Rudanella lutea DSM 19387: one gene and its partner. The protein of the gene in region 2 interacts with the protein of the main gene of each other region in a pairwise test. Links are inferred from orthologs where the notes say so. Each region holds a gene or a part of one and is shown on either strand. Other genes may lie near its edges. The genes, in order: eno and rpe.

Region 1 (6,600 bases), 2.1 Mb from region 2 along the record:
GGTGGTGCCGGTGGCGATTACTAGCAACAGCAAGAGCTGACAAGATAAAAAAAGGGGACTCAGTTGAGTCCCCTTTTTTGCGTGTGAGTATAGAAACCGAAATTCACCCTTATTTTTTCTCCGTTACAGCGTTTTGCTTCGCAAACTCGGCCGCACCGCGCAGTTCAACCTCGTCGCTGACAACAGCCGTTGAGCTGGAACCAACACCAAAATCTGACCGCTTCAGGGTACCACTAACTTTAATTCCAACTTTTTCTGATTTACCACGGGGCGTCTCCTGAGTGATAGGCCCGTTCATAACCAGATCGAGCGTAACCGGCTTGGTTACACCATGCATGGTCAGGTCGCCCATGAGTTTGTATTTCTTACCCTCTACTTTCTTCAGCGACGTGCTCTTGAACGTCAGCGTGGGAAACTTCGCCGTGTCGAAGAAGTCAGCGCTTTTCAGGTGGCCATCCCGACGCTCATTCTCGGTGTTGATGCTGTTTACGTCGGCAGTCAGTTCGAAAACGGCGTCCGACAGATCGGGCTTCGACGAGGTCACGGTGGCATCAATGGTTTTGAAGTTACCGTCTACTTCTGTCAGCATCAGGTGGGTAACTGTAAAGCCAAGGCGGCTGTGTGATTTGTCTAAGGTCCAGGTCTGGGCATACGTGCTCAGTGAGCTAAGGGCAACAGCAACAAGAAGCGACAGTCGTTTCATAGGAATGATAGAAAAGGTGAAAAAAAACAGATACACTATCTGGATACGTCGTTACTGCGACATCTTCCAGTCAGGAGCAAATAACTATAGTTCTATTCAACCAATCAAGTAACTATCGATGTAGAAGGGTTTTGCACCGATAGGGTACCAAAACTTGCCGACCAAAGCGTACAGAGATCCTGGGCCCTTCCTAATGGAAGGCCGTGATAATGAGTCAGAAAACAGGTGTTAGGTTACTGGGCGATATGCCCGTTTATCCGGAAATTGTTCCGGTCGAAGTAGGTAAGCTGCTCGAAACCTTCAATCTGGTAACTACGCACACCCCATCCCTGCCCGGCCTCGGAGCCGCTAATCAGCAGGAGTCGGCGCTCCGACATGTACAATGGGTTTTCGGTTTTCAGAATGGCCTGGATCTGAACCGGCTGGCGCGTTGTGGAGTCGAGCCGCACCAGCAGCGACCGTACGGTGAGTTTCTCTTCAGTCGATTTCAGCGTGTACTCGTACGTGAGTGAGTCGGGGCGGGTAATGGTGTAACTGGTTCGAAACGCTGGCTTGTTTATATCGGCTTGCTTAAATAGTTCCAGCTCTTTGGCCCAGTCGATTTGGGCAGTGGTTTGCAGATTCGTTTTTCCGCTGATGAAGGCGTTTTTCTCTACCGTTGGCTTTTGAGCGGCCAGTTTCTCAATTTGCCTCGACACGTACCCGGCTACATCGAAGTACACAGGTTTGGCTACAGTTTGCTCGTTTGAGTTATCACATGAAACCAAAAGTATAGCGGCAAAAACAAGGAGAATACGTGTCATAAAACGGTAAAAAAGGGCCCTCTACTTCAATAGCAGAGGGCCATTTGTATTCGACTAAACGTACTTTAGTGGTAAGACGTTCAAGCTTGTTGGATCAAACTCTGGCCGTTCATTTCACTCGGTTTGGCAATACCCATCAGCTCCAGAATTGTAGGTGCTACATCGGCGAGCTTGCCGTCGTGCAGAGCGGGTTTCAACTGATTGTCGACCAAAATACAAGGTACCAGATTTGTGGTATGCGCCGTGTTGGGTGTACCATCGTCGTTCACCATGTAATCGGCATTCCCGTGGTCGGCAATGATAATGACCGAATAATCGCTGGCTAAAGCGGCCTCGGTAACGGCCTGCGTGCAGGCATCAACGGCCTCGGCTGCCTTCACCACGGCTTCAAATACGCCCGTATGGCCCACCATATCGGTGTTGGCAAAGTTGAGACAGATAAAGTTGGCCGTTTTGTTTTGTAGCTCAGGTACAATGGCGTCGCGAATATCGTAGGCGGCCATTTCGGGTTTCTGATCGTAGGTCTTTACCGGAATAACCGTCGCGTTGCCATCGGCATCATACACCGTCATTTCCTTAGGCGACTGGCACAGCAACCGTTTTTCTCCGGCAAAAGGCTCCTCGCGGCCACCCGAGAAGAAGAAGGTCACGTGCGGGTACTTTTCTGTTTCGGCAATACGAATCTGGGTCCGGCCGGCAGCAGCGATTACCTCGCCAAGGGTATTGTTGAGGTTGTCTTTGTCGTAGATGACATGGACGTTGGTAAAATCGTTATCGTAGTTGGTCAGGGTCAGGTAGTACAAATTCAGTTTTTGCATTTCCTGCTCTGGGATATCACGCTGCGTGAGCGCGATCGTGATTTCGCGGCCCCGGTCGGTGCGGAAGTTGAAGCACAGCACGACGTCGCCTTCGTCGATGGTGGCTACGGGTGAGCCATCTTCCTGCGCGACCACAATTGGCTTAATGAACTCGTCGGTGACCCCTTCGTCGTATGAGGCCTGAATAGCCTGCAATACGTTGGCCGCTCCCACGGGCGTACCCGAACCGCGTACCATCACATCGTATGCCTGCCGTACTCGCTCCCAGCGATTGTCGCGGTCCATGGCGTAGAATCGCCCTGTTACACTGGCCAGTTTTCCCGTTGTTGCGGCTAAGTGTTGTTGCAGATCGCTCAGAAAACCGAGGCCACTCTTAGGATCGGTATCGCGTCCGTCGGTGAAGGCATGCACGTACACGTCGCTCAGTCCTTTAGCATGGGCAATAGATAACAGTCCCTTCAGGTGATCGATGTGCGAGTGAACGCCCCCGTCAGACACCAGGCCGATAAAATGTACCTTTTTGCCGTTTTGCTTAGCGTAATTGAGTGCATCGACCAGCACCGGCTCGGTGTCGAGGGTGTGTTCTTCAACGGCTTTGTTGATCTTAACCAGATCCTGATACACAATACGACCGGCCCCCAGGTTCATATGCCCCACTTCGGAGTTGCCCATTTGACCCGCAGGCAGGCCAACGGCCAGTCCCGACGCTTCGAGTCGGCTATGAGGGTATTGGGTGAAAAGCGAGTCGATAAAAGGCGTTTTGGCGGCTGCCAGCGCCGACCGTTCGAGCTGCGTAGCAATGCCCCAACCGTCGAGAATGAGAAGTATGACGTTTTTTTCCATAAAGCAAAAGAGTGAAAGAGTGAAAGAGTGAAAGAGTGCGGGCCGCGCTCGGCAAAGAGTAAAATATACTACCGCTCTTTCGCCATTCACTCATTCGCCATTTAACTGGTGTATTTCCTGCAAATAATTGAGCAGCTGCTCACAGCAGCGGTAGGTAATCTGGTAAACCTCTTCGAATACCTCGGGGCCCTCGTAGTAAGGGTCGGGCACGTTGGGGTCATCACCAACAACCGGATCAAATTCACGAAGGAGAAAGATGTTTTCGTCGCTCACCAGCCCGAGGCTCCGCTGACTGAGTTTCAGCACCGCGTCGAAATTGGCCTCGTCCATTGCTACGAAATACGTAAACTGAGCGAGGTCTTCGCCGATCATCCGGCGTGCCCGATGGGTGAGGTTCAGGCCGTGTTCCTGTGCGTTTTGGCGGGTTCGCCGGTCGGGTAATTCACCCAGATGATACGAAGAGGTGCCCGCCGAGTCGCAGCTGATTTCGTTTTCCAGTCCTCGCTGAGCTACCAAACTACGGAAGATACCTTCGGCAACCGGTGACCGGCAAATGTTACCCAGACAAACGAAGAGAACGGAAAGCATTTTTCAGTGAACAGTTAACAACGAGCAGCGAACAGTTAGTAACGAACAATTAGCAATATACACTTGCCTACTGTTTACTGTTTACTGTTCACTGATGACTGTTCACTGTTTTTCTATCGGTTCGTTATTTTCGTCAACCAGCACGTACACGTCTTCGGTTGGCTTTTTCATGAGATACCGCTCGCGGGCGTACTTCTCCCGGAGCTGATCGGTACCCAATACAAGTTTACGCTGATTCTGTACCCGTTTGATGGCCGACTGGTAAAAGGCTTTGCTTTCTTCCAGGTCCCGGAGTGTCCACCAGTTGCGAAACTGCGCAAACAAGTCGTTTGCATCAAACGCCAACATCCAGACCAGCAGGCCAACGCCTGTGGCTACGTAAAAGTTACGGCCATATCGGAGGAGACGCTTCATAATGAATACGGTGTAATGCACAATGAATAATGGGCAATGCGTACTGAGTAGGGAGCTCCAACTCAACGTGTGCATTACACACTATTCATTGTGCATTATCCATTAAAACTTCAGACCCGGGAAGTAGGCTACCTCGCCCAGTTCTTCCTCAATCCGGAGCAACTGGTTGTACTTCGCCATCCGGTCCGAACGCGAGGCCGAGCCCGTCTTGATCTGACCCGTGTTCAACGCAACGGCCAAATCAGCGATGGTAGCATCTTCGGTCTCACCCGAACGGTGCGACATGATGTTTTTGTACGAATTACGCTTAGCCAGGCTTACGGTATCGATTGTTTCGGTCAGCGAGCCAATCTGGTTTACTTTAACCAATACGGCGTTGGCGATACCTTGCTCGATACCCTGCGTCAGGCGGGTTACGTTGGTTACAAACAGGTCGTCGCCTACCAGTTGAATTTTGTTCTTCAGCAAATCGGTATGCATTTTCCAGCCTTCCCAATCGTCTTCGGCCATGCCGTCTTCGATGCTCAGGATGGGGTATTTGTTGCACCAGTCGGCCCAGTAGTTAGCCATTTCCTGCGATGTTAGCTTATCACCGCTCGATTTCTTGAAGTGGTACTGCTTGGTTTCGGGGTTATAAAACTCCGACGAAGCGGCATCCATAGCGATCCAAACATCTTCGCCGGGGCGGTAGCCTGCCTTCTCAATGGCTTGCAGGATAGTCTGGATAGCTTCTTCGTTTGAAGTGATGTTGGGTGCAAAACCACCTTCATCACCTACGTTGGTCGACAAGCCTTTGCTCTTCAATACCTTTTTGAGAGTGTGGAAAATCTCGGTTCCCATCCGCAGGGCTTCAGAGAAGCTAGGTGCGTTGGCCGGCATAACCATAAACTCCTGAAAATCGATTGAGTTGTCGGCGTGTGAACCTCCGTTGAGGATGTTCATCATCGGCACGGGCAGCGTGTTGGCGTTTACCCCACCAATGTACCGGTACAGCGGCAAGCCTGCTTCCTGAGCGGCTGCTTTAGCAACAGCCAGCGATACACCCAGGATGGCGTTGGCACCCAGTTTTCCTTTGTTGGGCGTACCATCCAGTTCCAGCATCACCTTGTCGATGAGGCTCTGCTCGAAAACGGAAGCACCCGCCAGCTCGGGGGCAACCAGTTCGTTCACGTTCTGAACGGCTTTCAACACACCTTTGCCTACGTACACGCTCGCGTCGTCGTCGCGTAGCTCTACGGCTTCGTGTGTACCGGTTGAAGCACCCGATGGTACTGCCGCCCGGCCCAGAAAGCCGTTCTCGGTCCGTACATCAACTTCAACGGTTGGGTTGCCTCGTGAATCCAGAATTTGTCTGGCATGAATGCTCTGAATGGTACTCATTGCGATATAAAAAAGGTTAACAACTAAAAATTCTATTTTTTCCCTGTGGACTGATATAATCATTGGTCATCAGCCCTTTTTACAGACAAAGTAACGAAATAAGAAGGAGTTTTTTGGATTGTCCTCAGAAACGACCGTCGAACCGGGTAAACAATCATAGGCTGTGGTATCAGTGCGATACGATTTCTGCTCAAACGGAATAGAAAGTAGTCGGCTTATAATATTATAATTGATAATTTATTCATTTGTATGCACTCTGTTTTCTATATTTGAATTGTCAAGTGAAACACTGGACATAGTAGGCATTTTGTACATCCCCTTACCATGAAATCACTGCTACGTGTCGCCCTGTGTGCTGGCGCCTTGTGGGTAAGCCTGCACACATCTGTAATAGCTGGAAGTCGATTAGTTCATACAGAGGTGAGCGTGGCCGGTAGCATGCATGGCCTTGGGCCCTCGGTTGCACCGGCTGATACTGGCGTTCATCGAGTTGCGCAGTCGGCAAGTATTCAGGCTGGTGTCTTAGGGGTTCGCGGGTTCTACAATCGTTCGTTAGGGTATTCGGGTCGGTTGATGCTGCGCATTGGGGGTCAGTATCTGGCATATCGAAAGCCGAATCGGGTCAATCTGGATAAGAGTGCCTATATCATACTCCAACCCGATTTTATGGTCGGTATGGCTGAGTTGGGTGCGCGCTGGCAGGTTCTCAAGGGCCGTAGCCTGTACGTAGCCACCAGCATTGCGTACAATTGGCATCCATCGCTGAACCTCCGAATTCATGCCGAAGATAAACTGAATTTCGATGGGCTGGAGCTTACACCCGAAGACGTAGGTATTGTTGATTTGGGCTTCCGGTGGCAGCGGTTTATGCCTTACGTGGGCGTGGGGCTCGGCAAGGTAGTGCCTAAACGCAGGCTAAGTGTAGGGGGCGAAATGGGCTTTTTCTACATGGGGAAGCCTCGTGTCTCGCTCGATTATAGCGGGTTTTTGGAAACTACGACGATCGATGAACAAATCCCAACTGTGGAGCGCAATCTGTCGGGTTATCGTT
Region 2 (6,536 bases):
CTAATCATCGGAACTTTAAGGCTTTCGGCTTTACTTACCTTCGAGGGACCCGCATTTTCGCCCACGATGAGGTAGTTGAGTTTTTTCGAAACGCCACTGACCAGCTTGCCCCCGTGGGCGGCAATCTCGGCTTCGAGTTGCTCGCGGCTGAAGTTGGCAAACGTGCCCGTGTAGAGGAAGGTTTTACCAGTAAGCCGATCACTACGCACCTCTACTACTTTGCGTTCGCCCACAAACTGAAGCCCGGCCGCCCGCAACCGTTCTACGTAGTCCCGGTTGTCGGGGTCGGCAAACCAGTTGGCCACGCTTTGGGCAATGCGGGGGCCCACCTCCGGCACGGTAATGAGCACCTCCAGCGGAGCCGCCATCAGTGCATCCATGGTGCCGAAATAGTCAACCAGTTTTTCGGCGGTCGTCGCCCCCACGTACCGGATTCCGAGCGCAAACAATACGTTGGTAAACGGTTGCTGCCGCGACCGCTCCACCGCTTTCAGAATATTGTCGACCGTTTTCTGCCCAAACTTCACGGTGCGGGCCTTACCGGGCTCTTCCGCAGACGTCCGCCCCGAACCGTCGTCGGACAGTACAGGCGTGGCCGGGTAGGTTTTTTCGAGCCCAAGCAGCTTTTCTGTTGTCAGCTCGTACAAATCGGCGGGCGACTGCACCAGCCCCCGCTCAATAAGCAGCTCAATTTTACCTTCGCCCAGGCTCTCGATGTTCATGGCCCGACGCTGAATGAAATGCTCGAACCGGGCCTGACGCTGCGGGGGGCAGCCTTTCTCGTTGGGGCAGTAGAAATGCGCCTGAACGCCCCCCCGCTCATCTTCCATACGCACCAGCGGAGTCTGGCAGGCGGGGCAGGTGGTTGGGTAAACAATGGGCTGTACGGCATCGGTGCGCTTGGTCAGGTCAACGCCGGTCACTTTCGGAATGATCTCTCCGCCCTTTTCAACAAATACCGTATCGCCCAATTGCACCCCCAGGCGCTCAATCTCATTGGCATTGTGTAACGACGCCCGTTTGACTACCGTACCTGCCAACAATACCGGGGTCAGGTTTGCTACCGGCGTAACCGCCCCTGTGCGCCCAACCTGATAAGTAACGTGGTTGAGCGTGGTACTCGCAGCCATCGCCTTATACTTAAAGGCAATGGCCCACCGGGGGCTTTTGGCCGTGTAGCCCAACTCGCGCTGCTGGGCATAGCTGTTCACCTTGATCACAATGCCATCGGTAGCCAGCGGTAACTCGAACCGTCGGGTGTCCCAGTCGTTGATAAACTGCATCACCTCCCGAATATCGGTACACTTCCGCCACGTAGGCGACACATTGAACCCCCAGGCTTTGAGGGCAATCAGGCTTTCCTCATGGGTTTTGAACACCTCTTCGTCTGCCAGAAACGAGTACAGGTAACAGTCTAACCGGCGCTGGGCTACAATCCGCGAATCCTGCTGTTTAAACGTGCCTGAGGCTGCATTGCGCGGGTTGGCCAGCAGAGACTCACCAATATCTTCGCGCTCCTTATTGATCCGTTCGAACTCAGCGATGGGCAGAAAACCCTCGCCCCGAACCTCAAACAGGGCGGGCACCGCCACAGGGACATCCGTACTTTGCCCTATCGAATGGCCAACCCGCAGCGGAAGGGTCCGGATGGTACGGATATTAGCCGTGATATCGTCGCCCCGAACGCCATCGCCCCGGGTGGCTCCCTGCACTAACACCCCATTTTCGTAGGTCATGCTCAGGGCCACCCCGTCAAATTTTAGTTCACAAACGTATTCGAAGGTCTGCCCGTCGAGGCCGCGCCGAACCCGATTGTCGAACTCAACCAACTCGGCTTCCGAATAGGTGTTACCCAGCGAGAGCATCGGAAAGCGATGGTACACAGTTGCAAACTCCTTGCTGATGCCACCGCCTACCCGGTTGGTCGGTGAGTCGGGGCGCTTAAATTCGGGATATTGGGCCTCGAGGGCCGTTAACTGCTCCAGCATCCGGTCGAACGTAAAATCGTCCACTTCCGACACGCTGTTCTGATAGTATTGGTGATTGTAATAATTGAGCTGGTCTGTTAGCCCATTTATCTGCTCCTGGGGCGACATGTACTAGTGCGTTGTATTGGGTAGGCCGGTACCCAACCTGTGGGGCACCTCCGACAACAAAGCTACTACCCAACGGCCAACCTTCCATACCTCCTGCCCCAGTTCAGATGCCCAATATCCGGCGGTCCACCTCAGGGGTTTCGGCAAAAAAAGTTAGTTTTACGGACAAAAAACCACTTAGTAACCGCTAAGCGCGTTTCTGGGGGTAACAGACTTCTTTTTCGCCGTTGCCCCGTTATGAGCTATGAACCAACCGATTATTGCCCCGTCGATTCTGGCGGCCGATTTTGCCAATCTGCAACGTGATGTGGAAATGATTAACCACAGCGACGCCGACTGGTTCCATATCGATATCATGGATGGCGAGTTTGTGCCTAACATTTCGTTTGGCTTTCCGGTGCTGGAAGCCATCCAGAAACACGCCCAAAAACCCCTCGACGTGCACCTCATGATTGTACAGCCCGACCGCTATCTGGAGCAGTTTGCCAAAGCGGGAGCCGCAACCATCACGGTTCATTACGAAGCCTGTACGCACCTGCACCGCACGCTTACGCGTATCCGCGAGCTGGGTTGCAAGGCGGGGGTTGCCCTGAATCTGCAAACCCCCGTGACGGCCATCGAAGATGTGCTCGACTCCATTGATCAGGTGCTGGTGATGACGATCAACCCCGGCTTTGGCGGTCAGAAACTGGTCCCAGCCTCAATTCAGAAAGTGCGCAAGATGCGCCGGTTGCTGACCGAACACCAAAGCCCAGCCCTGATTGAAGTAGACGGGGGCGTTGATTTGAATACCATCACAGCCCTCGCCGAAGCGGGTGCCGATGTTTTTGTAGCGGGCACCTCGGTCTTCAAAGCCGACGATCCGGCTGAGGCTATCCGGGCCTTAAAAGAACGGCCCTTTACGCAGCAGCCCTCACCGATGGCTTAATATTTGTTCTCACTTACGAACGATCTTGCGACTAACCTATATGACGAAGTACTTGCTGGCCAGTGCGCTGAGCCTGTTGATACTAACCGGAGGCTGTAAAAACTCAACGCAAACCGACCAGACGGAGACGAGCACTACTCCTACTGATACCACTACGGTTCAGTTTGGGCAGGCTCCTCCCGCGCCCGAATGGGCAAAAAATGCGACAATCTATGAAGTAAACACCCGCCAGTTTTCGCGGGAGGGTACGTTCAAGGCCGTTACGGCGCAGCTACCTCGGCTGAAAGAACTGGGAGTCGATATTGTCTGGCTCATGCCGATTTATCCCATCAGCCTCAAAAACAAAAAAGGACCTCTGGGTAGCCCCTATGCCGTGGCCGATTACATGTCGGTTAACCCCGACTACGGTACCCTCGATGATTTCAAGGCACTGGTGCAGCGGGCTCATGCGTTGGGCCTGCGGGTTATTCTGGACTGGATTCCGAACCATACCGGCTGGGACCATAAATGGATTACGGAGCACCCCGATTATTACACCAAGGTAAAAGGGAAAATGACCACCCCGCTCGATCCGAAAACCGGCAAGCCGACCGATTGGACCGATGTAGTGGATCTGGATTACGACAACCCGAATCTGCGTAAGGCCATGATCGACGCCATGTCGTACTGGGTACGGGAGTGTGATATTGACGGTTTCCGCTGCGATGTCGCCGGCTTTGTTCCCGATGATTTCTGGCAGGAAGTGCGCCCGGCGCTCGACAAAATCAAAACGGTTTTCATGCTGGCCGAATGGGAGGACGAACCCGGTCATTTTTCGAGTTGCTTCAACGCCAATTACGCCTGGGGCATGCACACTGTCATGAAGGCCGTTGCCCAGGGGGCTCGACCGGCTACCGTGATCGACTCCATGATTGTGCTCAACCAGAAGCGGTTTCCGAAATGGTTTTATCAGATGCAGTTTTTGCAGAACCACGACGAAAACTCGTGGAACGGCACACTCACCGAATCGTTTAAGGAAGGGGCCGATGCGTTTGTGGTACTGAGCCACACCATCGACGGGATGCCGCTGGTCTATAACGGTATGGAATCGAACCTGAACAAGCGACTGGCTTTTTTTGAGAAAGACTCGATTCCCTGGGGAACGTACAGCAAAACCGACTTTTTTAAGTCACTACTGACCCTCAAACACCGTAACCGTGCTCTCTGGAACGGTCAGGCAGGCGGTAAAGCCGTGAAGATTCAAACGGGTGATGACGATAAAGTGTACGCCTTTTACCGGAAGAAAGACAATGATCAGGTTACGGTTGTACTTAATCTGTCGGAGAAACCCGTAACTACCCGACTCGAAGGAGCGGGCTACGAGGGGACATTCATGGAGATTTTTACCCGCACTTCGTCCGAAATTAAACCCGGTATGACGATTACCCTCAAACCCTGGGAGTATCGGGTGTACACCAACTAATACAACTGGCCCCAGAGGGGGCATTTAAGGTCTAAGCAAAACGCGGACGGTCAGAGTGAGGTAGTTTTACTACTTCCATCTGACCGTCCGCGTTTTGCTTGGGTACCCTATAAAAAACGAAAAAGCCAAGCGAGACTCTCTCTTGGCTTTCTGATTTACTCAACGTTATGAAAAACTTTTCTTTTCGACGCAATTATATAACAAAAGGGACTATGAAAGGTTTTCCACACTGTAGAATTTTTTCAACAAAAACATAACTGCCTGTTTATTAGAATTTTAAAAATAATTAAAATCTAATTAATGGGCACAACATGAATTCAATTTTACCGAAACCCTGGCCCAAACACGCCAGAGGGTTCACAATATGAGTCAGTTAGCGCCCGCCTATTCTACATCAGGTGGATTAACCTGCCCGTCTCGAATCACAATCTTCCGGTCGGCCAGATCGGCCAGGCCTTCGTTGTGCGTGACGATGATAAAGGTTTGCCCGAAATTGTCGCGCAGGTTGAAAAAGAGCTTATGTAACTCTTCCGCATTGTGCGAATCCAGATTCCCGCTGGGTTCGTCAGCAAACACAACGGCCGGTTGATTGATGAGCGCGCGGGCAACGGCAGTCCGCTGCTGCTCACCACCCGACATCTGCGAGGGGAAATGCCCTCCGCGGTCGGGCAGGCCAAGCGTTTGTAACAACACCTGCGCGCGCTCGCGAACCTCACGCTCGGGCTTACCGGCAATGAAGCCCGGCAGGCACACATTTTCGAGCGCTGTAAATTCGGGCAGCAGGTTATTAAACTGGAAAACAAACCCAATCTTTTCGTTTCGGAAACGGGCCAACTGATTATCGTTCAGCGTAAACACATTCTGATCGGCGAGAAAGACCTCGCCCGCATCGGGCCGGTCGAGGGTACCCAAAATGTGCAGCAGGGTACTTTTGCCAGCGCCCGACGCGCCCACAATGGACACAATTTCGCCGGAGTTGATGGTGAGGTCGATACCCCGCAGAACAGGCAGCGTACCGTACGAACGTTGGATATTTGAAGCGGTGAGAATGGATGTCATAAATGAGTTATTCGGGAACAACGAACCGTGGGCAGCGAACCGTACACCCCTTAAAGGTATCGGTGAATAAGCGTTTGTAATTCATGGATAACTGAAAAAACTGCTCATTGCCTACTGTTCACTGCTTATTGCGTAGTAAATTGCCGCGCAAAATTAGTGTTTTCAACATTCCTTTCGGGCCGCCGAAGCGGTTGCATCCGTCATGAATATACACGAGTATCAGGGTAAAGAAATTTTAAAGCGCTACGGCGTTCGAATCCAGGAAGGCATTGTAGCCGAATCACCCGACAAAGCCGTTGAGGCCGCCAAGCAGATTATGGCGCAAACCAACTCAAAGTTTGTTGTGGTGAAATCTCAGATTCACGCTGGAGGGCGCGGTAAAGGTAAGGTTCAGGGATCAGAGCAGCGGGGTGTGGCCCTGGCTAAATCGGTCGAAGACGTACGCCAGATTTCCGAAAACCTGATCGGCAAAGTGCTTGTAACGCACCAAACGGGCCCAGAAGGCAAGAAAGTAAATAAGGTACTGGTAGCTCAGGACGTATTCTACCCCGGCGAATCAGAGCCTAAGGAAATGTATCTGGGTATTCTGCTCGACCGCTCGAAGGCCTGCAACGTAATCATGGCCAGCACCGAAGGCGGTATGGACATCGAAGAAGTTGCCGAGAAAACGCCGGAGAAAATCGTGAAAGAGTGGATCGACCCGGCCGTTGGTCTTCAGGCATTCCAGGCCCGCAAAATTGCGTTTGGCCTCGGCTTGCAGGGTGAAGCGTTCAAAGAGATGGTGAAGTTTGTAACATCGCTATACAAAGCGTACGTTGATACGGATGCTTCGATGTTTGAGATCAACCCCGTACTGAAAACCTCGGACAACAAAATCCTGGCCGTTGATGCCAAGGTGAATCTGGACGACAACGCCCTTTACCGTCACCCGGACCTGGCCAATCTCCGCGACATCACGGAAGAAGATCCCCTCGAAGTAGAAGCCTCATCG

What was found.
Region 1: the proteins of rpe (region 2) and eno interact in binary tests that used the Escherichia coli proteins (3 or more experiments, as listed by UniProt). The link is inferred for Rudanella lutea DSM 19387 from one-to-one orthologs.

What each region holds. Positions count from the first base shown.
Region 1 is NZ_KB913013.1:2,765,166-2,771,765, reverse strand. Bases 3,411-6,232 are described here. They hold eno (phosphopyruvate hydratase), read right to left. Parts: upstream 5,550-6,232; coding sequence 4,272-5,549; downstream 3,411-4,271. Other genes in these bases: RUDLU_RS0111475 (hypothetical protein), read left to right, coding at 5,874-6,232; RUDLU_RS0111485 (hypothetical protein), read right to left, coding at 3,858-4,169; RUDLU_RS0111490 (low molecular weight protein-tyrosine-phosphatase), read right to left, coding at 3,411-3,755. Outside these bases: RUDLU_RS0111510 (TPM domain-containing protein), read left to right, coding at 1-24; RUDLU_RS0111505 (YceI family protein), read right to left, coding at 110-703; RUDLU_RS0111500 (hypothetical protein), read right to left, coding at 937-1,506; gpmI (2,3-bisphosphoglycerate-independent phosphoglycerate mutase), read right to left, coding at 1,587-3,167; more of RUDLU_RS0111490, read right to left, coding at 3,258-3,410; more of RUDLU_RS0111475, read left to right, coding at 6,233-6,600. UniProt on the Escherichia coli protein: Catalyzes the reversible conversion of 2-phosphoglycerate (2-PG) into phosphoenolpyruvate (PEP). It is essential for the degradation of carbohydrates via glycolysis.
Region 2 is NZ_KB913013.1:706,609-713,144, forward strand. What follows is about bases 1,425-4,182. They hold rpe (ribulose-phosphate 3-epimerase), read left to right. Parts: upstream 1,425-2,340; coding sequence 2,341-3,024; downstream 3,025-4,182. Other genes in these bases: ligA (NAD-dependent DNA ligase LigA), read right to left, coding at 1,425-2,096; RUDLU_RS0103070 (alpha-amylase family glycosyl hydrolase), read left to right, coding at 3,065-4,182. Also shown: more of ligA, read right to left, coding at 1-1,424; more of RUDLU_RS0103070, read left to right, coding at 4,183-4,486; RUDLU_RS0103075 (ABC transporter ATP-binding protein), read right to left, coding at 4,871-5,545; sucC (ADP-forming succinate--CoA ligase subunit beta), read left to right, coding at 5,748-6,536. UniProt on the Escherichia coli protein: Catalyzes the reversible epimerization of D-ribulose 5-phosphate to D-xylulose 5-phosphate.